3 regions of the Lentzea sp. NPDC042327 genome follow, and region 1 is predicted to be linked to each of the others. Evidence: riboswitches for the same ligand, from Rfam matches in the RefSeq annotation. Region 1 holds a riboswitch; each other region holds the start of a gene.
The links. A riboswitch is a leader RNA that binds a small molecule or an ion and turns the genes downstream of it on or off. The one in region 1 is predicted to bind glycine.

Region 2: it holds a riboswitch for glycine, as region 1 does, so the genes downstream of both, gcvP (aminomethyl-transferring glycine dehydrogenase) here and gcvT (glycine cleavage system aminomethyltransferase GcvT) in region 1, are expected to answer to the same signal.
Region 3: it holds a riboswitch for glycine, as region 1 does, so the genes downstream of both, gcvH (glycine cleavage system protein GcvH) here and gcvT (glycine cleavage system aminomethyltransferase GcvT) in region 1, are expected to answer to the same signal.

The regions. Positions count from the first base shown of each region.
Region 1 covers NZ_JBEZBX010000005.1:119,275-122,549, forward strand. The annotation lists gene glyA (serine hydroxymethyltransferase) at 1-403, opposite strand, end outside; gene gcvT (glycine cleavage system aminomethyltransferase GcvT) at 417-1,511, opposite strand; glycine riboswitch at 1,608-1,699, opposite strand; glycine riboswitch at 1,700-1,790, opposite strand; gene AB0A63_RS14375 (DUF3817 domain-containing protein) at 1,836-2,138, opposite strand; gene AB0A63_RS14380 (hypothetical protein) at 2,153-2,536, opposite strand; gene AB0A63_RS14385 (helix-turn-helix transcriptional regulator) at 2,666-3,157, opposite strand.
Region 2 covers NZ_JBEZBX010000006.1:365,710-368,984, forward strand. The annotation lists gene gcvP (aminomethyl-transferring glycine dehydrogenase) at 1-1,372, opposite strand, end outside; glycine riboswitch at 1,523-1,618, opposite strand; gene AB0A63_RS18580 (MerR family transcriptional regulator) at 1,717-2,283, opposite strand; gene AB0A63_RS18585 (bifunctional nuclease family protein) at 2,590-3,063, opposite strand.
Region 3 covers NZ_JBEZBX010000009.1:145,813-149,087, forward strand. The annotation lists gene AB0A63_RS23815 (MFS transporter) at 1-252, shown strand, start outside; gene AB0A63_RS23820 (TetR/AcrR family transcriptional regulator C-terminal domain-containing protein) at 262-942, shown strand; gene ald (alanine dehydrogenase) at 1,022-2,134, opposite strand; glycine riboswitch at 2,356-2,448, shown strand; gene gcvH (glycine cleavage system protein GcvH) at 2,510-2,890, shown strand; gene AB0A63_RS23835 (L-serine ammonia-lyase) at 2,922-3,275, shown strand, end outside.

The DNA.
Region 1 (3,275 bases):
TGATGCGCATGCCGTGGGTCAGGTGACCGCCGTGCGCGAGGTCCAGGCCGAGGATCGTGTCGCCGGGCTGCAGCAGCGCGAACATCGCGGCGGCGTTGGCCTGGGCGCCGGAGTGCGGCTGGACGTTGGCGAAACCGGCGCCGAAGAGCGACTTGATGCGCTCGATGGCGAGGCGCTCGACGACGTCGACGTGCTCGCAGCCACCGTAGTAGCGGCGGCCGGGGTAGCCCTCCGCGTACTTGTTGGTCAGCACCGAACCCTGGGCCTGCAGCACCGAGACCGGCGTGAAGTTCTCCGAGGCGATCATCTCGAGGGTGCCCTGCTGGCGCGCCAGCTCGGCCGCAACGGCCTGCGCGACCTCGGGGTCGTACTCCGCGAGGGAGGCGTTGAACTGGTCGGACATCTGGAGGATCTCCCTACTTGGCGCGCTTGTAGAACGGAAGTGCGACGACCTCGACCGGCTGCTTCTTGCCGCGGACGTCCACCAGCAGAGGGGTGCCGGGCGCGGAGCTCGCCCGGTTCACGTAGGCCATCGCCACCGAGTAGCCCAGGGTCGGCGACAGCGCGCCCGAGGTCACCTCGCCGACGACCTCGTCGCCGTTCAGCACGGCGTAACCGTGGCGGGGCGCGCGGCGCTCGGGGGTCTTCAGGCCGACCAGCACGGAGTCCACATCGGACTCGGACACCTCGGTCAGCGCCTCGCGGCCGACGAAGTCGCCCGGCTTGTCGAGCTTCACGACCCGGCCGAGACCCGCGTGGTACGGGGTGAGCGAGGTGGTCAGCTCGTTGCCGTACAACGGCATTCCGGCTTCCAGGCGCAACGTGTCGCGGCAGCCGAGACCGCACGGCTTGAGCTCGTGCGGCTGCCCGGCCTCCAGCAGCGCCGTCCACACTGCGGCGGCGTCGTCGGGCGCGACGAACAGCTCGAAGCCCTCCTCGCCGGTGTAGCCGGTGCGCGCGAGCAGCGCGTCCACCCCGGCCACCTTCGAGGGGTAGGAGGCGTAGTACTTCACCGTCGACAGGTCGGTGTCGGTCAGCCCGGCCAGGACCTCCACCGACTTCGGGCCCTGGATCGCGATCAACGCGTAGTCCGTGGACCTGTCCGTGACGACGGTGTCGAACCCGGCGGCCCGCTCGACGAGCGCCTCGGCGACCACGGCGGCGTTCGAGGCGTTGGCGACGACCATGAACTCCTCGTCGCCCAGCCGGTAGACGATCAGGTCGTCGACCACGCCGCCGTCGGCCTGGGTGATCATCGTGTAGCGGGCCTTGCCGACCGCGAGCGCGGAGATGTGGCCGACCAGCGCGTAGTCGAGTGCGGCACCGGCCTGCGGCCCGGTCAGCACGATCTCACCCATGTGCGTGAGGTCGAACAGGCCGGCGGTGGTGCGCACGGCGTGGTGCTCGGCCAGCTCGCTGGAGTAGCGCAGCGGCATCTTCCAGCCCGCGAAGTCGGTGAACATCGCGCCGAGCGACTCGTGCTCAGCGTTCAGTGGCGTGAGGCGGGACATCAGAACGCTCCTCCAGGGTGCGCCGAAGAGCCGGGCCAGGCCGGCTGAGGCAACAGAAGAATGACACGGTCCACCGGAGACTCCTCACCAGAGCGAGCCTCCCCCTCTGTCATGAGCCTGAGAGCTTCGTCGCCGGAGCGACTTGCACCGTGGGCGAGGCTCCTGATGAGCCTGCTTTCCAGAGTTGCCTTCGTCGTGCGGTATCTGTGCCTGAGAGATTCCGGGGAGGAGTTGCTCCTTCGGCGCTCCCGCTGAAGGGAGCTCTCCCGCGCGACATCGACGGCCGTGTTCAGTTGGTTGCCCCAGACGCTAGCAGGCCGAACGTCACAGCGGCACGCCCTGAGCAGTCTTCTCCACCACCTTGCGCTCCGCCCAGAACGACAGGAACGGGATCGTCCCCGCGACCAGCACGAGCGCGGTGCCCTTGATGGACCAGCGCAGCTTCAGCGCCAGGTCGACCGAAAGCACCAGGTAGATGGCGTAGAGGAACCCGTGGATCGGGCCGACGACCTTCATCGCCTGGTCCATGCCGGCGGCGTACTTCAGCACCATCGCCACGACCAGCAGCAGCAGGAAGACACCGACCACGTAAGCCATGACCCGGAACCGGGTCAACGCACCCTTCATCTGCCCGCCTTCGCTCAACGACCGTCCCGCGCGTTGAGGTCCGCGAGCATGCGGTTGTAGGCCGCGAGCTCCGCGTCTTCTTCGTCGTCGAAGTGCTCGACAGGCGCGGGTTTGACGGCGTCAACGGTAGTCACCGGTGCGACGGGGGGTGCAACCGGCTCCGGTGCGGAGAGAGCCTCGTCACGGCGCTGGCGCGCGAGACGGCGGAACCGCCACACCATGAAGAGGGGGAAGAGGCCGAAGAGCGGCCACTGGAGCACGTACCCGAGGTTCTGGAACGTGCCGCTCGCGGACTCGAAGCGCTGCCACTGCCACCACGCGAGCCCGCAGCAGAGGACCAGCGCCGCCAGACAGGCGAGCGCGATCAGCACACGCTGGGGAGTAAGGAGGCCGCGCACGACCTCCACACTACTGGGGTGAGGCCTCCTGTCAGGAGGCCACCCGTGAGGGGTAGCGCGCCACGGGAGCGCGCGTGCCCGTTTGCGAGTGAACTTCGGGGCTGCCGATGCCTCGACAGCCCGCTTCTCCTACGCCACGCCGTCCCGGCGCTGCCTCTGCAGACGAGCAACGCACCAGGCCGCGGCCGAACCGCGGCGGAGGTGCTGGAGAACCGTCATCGGTCCCAGGCGCCTTCCGAGGTCGGCAGGCGTGAGGCCGGCGGCGCGGTAGTCGAGCGCGCGCTGGTCCAGCGGGCTGATGCCCGCGTCCCACCACTGCTCGGCCTCGGCGACGTCGCCCACCAGCTGCCAGTAGCTCGCCGCGGCGGCGAGCAGTGCCTCGGGTGCCTCCGGCGCCCGCTTGCGCATCGCGGCCACGTAGGCCGGATCCGCCGAGTCGACCTTGACCAAGCCACGCGGCCCACTCCTGCCTCCCCGCTGCACGGGGATGCCGGGCGCCGAGGGGGGAGCCTCCGCGAGCCACGCGTTCTTGATCCGGTTCACCTCCTGCATCTCTGCGTCGTCAGACCGTTCAGCCGCCCACTGCTGCAACAGCTCGTGGACCCCGGAGTCCTCGACCATCCATGCCTCCTCGTCGGTCGGGGATCGGCCATTGCAGCGGAAGGTATTCGGTAGGTCTGACAATCGCCAGACCCTGAATCGCCAGAACACCCGTTACCAGTGCGTGATTGGCCTCATT
Region 2 (3,275 bases), on a different contig from region 1:
TCGCGTCCACATCGGACCCGGTCACGCCGAACGCCTCCCACACGGCGACGACGTGCGCACGCGTGGTCTTCTCGTCGCAAGCGACCGCCACGACGTCGGCGTCCACGAGGCGCAGGTTGATGCCGAGCTCGCGGGCCTTCGCGACGACCTCGGCGGCACGGCCCTCGACGCGCACCTGCACGGTGTCGAAGAACTCGCCGTGCACGACGTCGAGACCGGCCTCGCACAGGCCCGTCGCGAGGACGGTGGCCAGGCGGTGCACGCGGGTCGCGATGGCGCGCAGGCCCTCGGGGCCGTGGTAGACCGCGTACATCGAGGCGATCACGGCGAGCAGCACCTGCGCGGTGCAGATGTTCGAGGTCGCCTTCTCGCGGCGGATGTGCTGCTCGCGGGTCTGCAGCGCCAGGCGGTAGGCCAGCGAGCCGTCAGCGTCGACGGAGACGCCGACGAGGCGGCCGGGCAGCTGGCGCTCCAGGCCGGAGCGGACGGCCATGTAGCCGGCGTGCGGGCCGCCGAAGCCGATCGGCACGCCGAAGCGCTGGGTGGTGCCGACGACGACGTCCGCGCCGATCTCACCGGGCGGGCGCAGCAGCGTCAGCGCCAGCAGGTCGGCGACGACGACGGCCTGCGCGCCGGCGGCGTGGATCTCCTCCACCAGCGCGGCCTGGTCGCGGACCACACCGGACGCACCGGGGTAGGACAGCAGCACGCCGAAGAAGTCACCGCCCAGGCCCAGGCCCTCGATGCCCTGCGACAGGTCGGCGACGACGACCTCGATGCCCAGCGGCTCGGCGCGGGTCTCGATCACGGCCAGCGTCTGCGGCAGCGTGTCGGCGTCCACGACGAACTTGTTCGACTTCGCCCTGCCCGCGCGGCGCACCAGGGTCATGGCCTCGGCGGCGGCGGTCGACTCGTCCAGCATGGACGCGTTGGCCATCGGCAGGCCGGTCAGGTCGCCGACCATCGTCTGGAAGTTCAGCAGCGCCTCCAGGCGGCCCTGCGAGATCTCCGGCTGGTACGGCGTGTACGCGGTGTACCAGGCGGGCGACTCCAGGACGTTGCGCAGGATCACGCCCGGCGTCACGGTGTCGTAGTAGCCCAGGCCGATCATCTGGGTCATCGGCCGGTTCTGGGAGGCGAGCGCGCGCAGCTCGGCCAGCGCCTCGGTCTCCGTGGCGGGCGCCGGCAGGTCCAGCACCAGGTCGCGCTCGTGGATGGACGAGGGCACCGCGTGCTGCGCCAGCTCCTCCAGCGATCCGACACCGATCACGTCGAGGATGCGGGCGAGCTCGGCGGGGCGCGGGCCGACGTGCCGGTCCGCGAACGGGGTGCCGTGCTCGAGAGCGGCGAGCGGAATGCGGTCCTGCGTCATCTAACGCCTCCGGGGGGCTGCGGGCACACGTGTCCTGGTGCCCTCCCCGCTCTGTCCGTACCCGGCATCGGGCGCCTGAGAGGTTCACCCGCCACGAGAGCGGGCTTTCACCGTCGGCGGGATCTCGAGAGATCCGCTTTCCAGAGGCGTCTCGCTCACGCGGTCCTGGGTGCCTGAGAGGTTCCCGGGGAGGAACTTGCTCCTTCGGCGCCGGGTGCAGCACCCGGTCTCTCCCGCCTGAGTTCAGCGACTACCCGTGAAGAGTACCCGCAGGCAGGCCCGCCAGTCCCCACCGACGCGACCTACGTCTCAGCGACGGGACCGGCTGAGCCGGCGACAGCGGGTCAGCCGGTCGCGCGCTCCCGGCGGCGGCGGGTCAGCTCGTCCTCGGTCATCGGCGCGATTTCCACGCCGTCCGCACGTTCGGCCGGGAACTCGTGGATGGTCCCGCTGATCTCCCGCATCGCACCGCTCACCGCGATGCCGAACACGCCCTGCCCGCCCTGGAGCAGGTCGACGACCTCCTCGGGGGAGGTGCACTCGTAGACGGTCGTGCCGTCGGAGAAGAGCGTGATCCGCGCCAGGTCCTGCACGCCGCGGCGGCGCAGGTGGTCGACGGCGACCCTGATGTTCTGCAGCGAGACCCCGGTGTCCAGCAGCCGCTTCACGACCTTCAGGACGAGGATGTCCTTGAAGGAGTAGAGCCGCTGGCTGCCGGAGCCGTGCGCCATCCGCACCGTCGGCGCGACCAGGCCGGTCCTGGCCCAGTAGTCGAGCTGCCGGTAGGTGATCCCGGCGATCTGGCACGCCGCGGGTCCCCGGTAGCCGACGAGTTCGTCCGGCAGCGAGGAGTCCGGGAACAGCTCACCCTGCTGCCCGGATTCGGCCCGCAAGGGCGCTTCCTCGACCACGCCTGCCTCCCCTCGCCAACGGCCACGAAAGTCGGGGCCGTCAAGCCGCCTGGTCCACTCGCGCAGACCGGCGACGTCCACTCGAGTTCGACGGTAAGACCGCTCCGAGGGCAGGTCAACGCGACGCGCGGGGAGTGTTGGCCCCCAACCTGAGGCGGGGGTCCGCACCGTCACCCGAACTAGGACGTTCAGGTGACGTTTAGTGATTGTTTAGCGGCCATGATGTGCGGAAAGTAGTCCGATCGAGGGACACCCCACCGATCGGCGCCGGGTCCGAACAAGACGGTCAGCGACAGTCGGGGGAACTCAGGTGTCGGCGCCCCGGAAGTCCTCGGGAGACACGGAGTCGAGGAACTCGCGGAACTTCTCGACCTCGTCCTCCTGCTCGTCCGGGATGATCAGACCGGCCTCCGCCAGCACGGACTCCTCCGCGTGGATCGGCACGCCGACGCGCAGCGCGAGGGCCACCGAGTCGGACGGGCGGGCGGACACGCGCACGTCGCCGTCGAACACGAGCTCGGCGAAGAACGTGCCCTCCTGCAGGTCGGTGATCCGCACCTGTTCGAGGTTGCGGCCCAGCGCCCCGATGACGTCCTTGAGCAGGTCGTGGGTGAGCGGGCGGGCCGGTCGCACGCCCTGCTGCTCCAGCGCGATCGCGGTGGCCTCGACCGAGCCGATCCAGATCGGCAGGTACCGCTCACCCTCGGTTTCGCGCAGCAGGAGGATCGGCTGGTTCTGGGGCAGCTCCACCCGGACGCCCACGACACGCATCTCGCTCATCGGGTCTCGCCTCCCTCTGACTCGTTGGGGAGTACCCGGAACGTCTCCGAGCATCCCCCGGCACACGCGTTCGACGCTACCCGCCAAGCGGGCCGTGTGCTCAATCGTTGCGGGCAGAACGTGATCAAGACGATGGCCGCTCGAACCCGCTCTTCCCCGCACCGGGTACAACGAGCGGAAGAGGCCGGCCGATTCCCGGAAAGCACGGCGAA
Region 3 (3,275 bases), on a different contig from region 1:
TCGTCCACGCTGACCGAGCTGGGCTCGTCGTTCGGCATCGCGATCCTCGGCGCGCTGCTGTCCGCGCGGTTCGTCGCCGCGCTGCCCGACGGAGTGCCGGGACGGTCGCTGTCGGAGGCGCTGCACAGCGGCGCGGACCTGACCGTGGTGCGCGAGGCGTTCTCGTCGGGCATGAGCGTCAGCCTGGTGGCCGGCGCCGTGTCCGTGTTCCTGGGAGGTGTTGTGGCGAGCGTGCTGCTGCGGCGTGCCTAGTATCGAGCCGTGGACAGCGTGTGGTTCGGCAAACCCAGGCCGGCGAGCGGCCAGCACCTCGGCCTGAGCCGGGAGGCCATCGTCCGCAAGGCGATGGAGGTGCTGGACGAGCACGGCCTGGCGAAGCTGTCCATGCGCAAGCTCGCCGCCGAGCTGGGCGCGGCCCCGATGTCGCTGTACTGGCACGTGCCCACCAAGGACGCGCTCATCGAGCTGTGCCTCGACGAGATCTACGGCGAGTTCCCGCGCCCGGCCCCCGGCGCCGCGTGGGAACCCGCGCTGCGCGAGATGATGCACGCGTTCCGCCGTCTTGCGCTCGCACACCCGTGGTGGGTGCGCGGCATCGGCGAGTTCACCACCATCGGTCCCAACGCCGTCGCCATGGCCGACGCGATGCTCGAACCCATGCGGGCGGCCGGCCTGACGATGGTCCAGGCGTCGCAGGCGATGTCGGCGGTGTCGAGCTTCGTCGTCGGGTACACGACGGCGGAGGCGAACTTCCGCAGCCGCGGCGGCCACGACGAACCGCCACCGGACCTCGGCCGGATCGCGGACCTGTACCGGGAGAAGCACCCCCGCTACGTCGAGATGCTGGACCAGCAGGAGCTGTGGTCGCTGGAGGGGCAGTTCGAGTTCGGGCTGGACTGCGTGATCGACGGGGTCAAGGCGCGGGTGGCCGCGCTGCGGTGACCGCGAGGAGGCGCGCCCGTGAAAGGCGAAACCCCCGCAGCGTGCTCCGCGTGCGGGGGCTCCTCCATCCGACTGGCTCTCAGACCACGGACTCCAGCGGCGTGTGCACCAGGCCGGTCGCCTCGGCCACCGGGCCGTTGGTCAGCTGACCGGCGTGCGCGTTGAGGCCCAGGGCGAGCGAACGGTCGTCCTTCAGCGCCTTCTCCCAGCCCTTGCCGGCCAGCGCGACCGCGTAGGGCAGCGTCACGTTGGTGAGCGCGTAGGTGGAGGTGCGGGGGACGGCGCCGGGCATGTTGGCGACGCAGTAGAACACCGAGTTGTGGACCTCGTAGGTCGGCTCGGCGTGCGTGGTGGCGCGCGAGTCCTCGAAGCAGCCGCCCTGGTCGATGGCGATGTCGACGAGCACCGAACCCGGCTTCATCTCCGCGACCAGCGCGTTCGAGACGAGCTTCGGGGCCGCGGCACCCGGCACCAGGACGGCGCCGATGACCAGGTCGGCCTCGCGGACGGCCTGCTCGATCGCGAACGAGTTGGACGCGAGCGTGCGCAGGCGGCCCTGGAACTGGGCGTCGATCTGGCGCAGGCGGTCGACGTTGGTGTCGAGGATCTGCACGTCGGCGCCCATGCCGACGGCGATGGTGGCGGCGTTGACACCGGCCACACCGCCGCCGATCACGACAACGCGGGCCGGGGCGACACCGGGGACGCCGCCGGGCAGCACGCCGCGGCCACCGGAGGGCTTCATCAGGCTGAACGCGCCCACCTGCGGGGCGAGGCGGCCCGCGACCTCGGACATCGGGGCGAGCAGCGGCAGCGAGCGGTTCGGCAGCTGCACCGTCTCGTAGGCGATGGCCGTGGTGCCGGAGGCCAGCAGGGCCTCGGTCAGCGGCTTGTCGGCGGCGAGGTGCAGGTAGGTGAAGAGGGTCTGGCCGGAGCGCAGGCGGGGGTACTCCTCCGCGATCGGCTCCTTGACCTTGAGGACCAGGTCGCCCTCGGCCCAGACGTCGTCGGCGGTCGGGAGGACCTTCGCACCCGCGGCGAGGTACTCCTCGTCGGTGATCGCGGAGCCCAGACCGGCGCCCTGCTCGACGTACACGTCGTGGCCCCGGCTGGTCAGCTCGTGGGCCCCGGCCGGCGTGAGGGCGACGCGGTACTCGTGGTTCTTGATCTCGCGAGGAACGGCGATCCGCACGATGACTCCTCCGTTTCGGCTGGCTGCTATCTCACAATGTGGGGCAGCCGGGAGGTCATGTCACTGTGCGGGTTGCACTGTTCGGGACCAGGCCGGTTGTGCTGCTGGGACAAAGCGACCTGCGCCACGCCTGTACCGGTCCCGCGTTGACACCCGGTGGCGGGCCCACATAGCGTTCCCACCGGAACTGAATAACGGCCGCGGTGCCCCTGACGGGCACCAGAACCCGGGTGGGAGAGACCTCGACGAGCTGGTCGGGGCGCCGAAGGGGCAAGCTCCCGCACACTCTCAGGCAGCAAGACCACTCGGGGTAGGCAACTCTGCACGGCGGAGGGGGCGCACGTTTCCTGCCCGTCATCTGCCAGAGGAGTCGCCGTGGAGTTCCCCGAGAACCTGCTCTACACCGCCGAACACGAGTGGGTCGACTGGACGCCGGGCACCCAGGACCCGTTGACCTGCGGGATCACCGAGTACGCCGCGGACGCGCTGGGTGACATCGTCTTCGTCCAGCTCCCCGAGGTCGGGGCCGAGGTCGTCTCCAACCAGGTCTGCGGCGAGCTGGAGTCCACCAAGTCCGTCAGCGACCTGTTCTCCCCGGTCACCGGCGAGGTCCTCGAGGTCAACACCGCCGTCGTCGACGACCCGGCGATCATCAACACCGACCCGTACGGCGCCGGCTGGCTGTTCAAGGTGCGCGTGGACTCCGCGGAGGACCTGCTCACCGCGGCCAAGTACGCCGAGCTCACCTCGGACTGACCCGCTCGCACCCACCACGAAGGACTGATCAGTGGCGATCAGCGTTTTCGACCTGTTCTCCGTCGGCATCGGGCCGTCCAGCTCGCACACCGTCGGCCCGATGCGCGCCGCCGCCATGTTCGTCGAGAAGCTCGGTGCCCGCGCGTCCGAAGTGGACCGCGTGCACGTCGAGCTGTTCGGCTCGCTCGGCGCCACCGGGCACGGCCACGGCAGCCCCAAGGCCGTGTTCCTCGGCCTGGAGGGCAACCTCCCGGAGGAGGTGGACCCCGCGGCCGCCGCCCACCGCGTCGAGGAGATCGTCGCGAGTGGACGGCTGCGGCTCGGCGGCACGCACGAGATCGGCTTCGCGCACGACCGCGACCTCGTCATGCACCGCCGCAAGTCG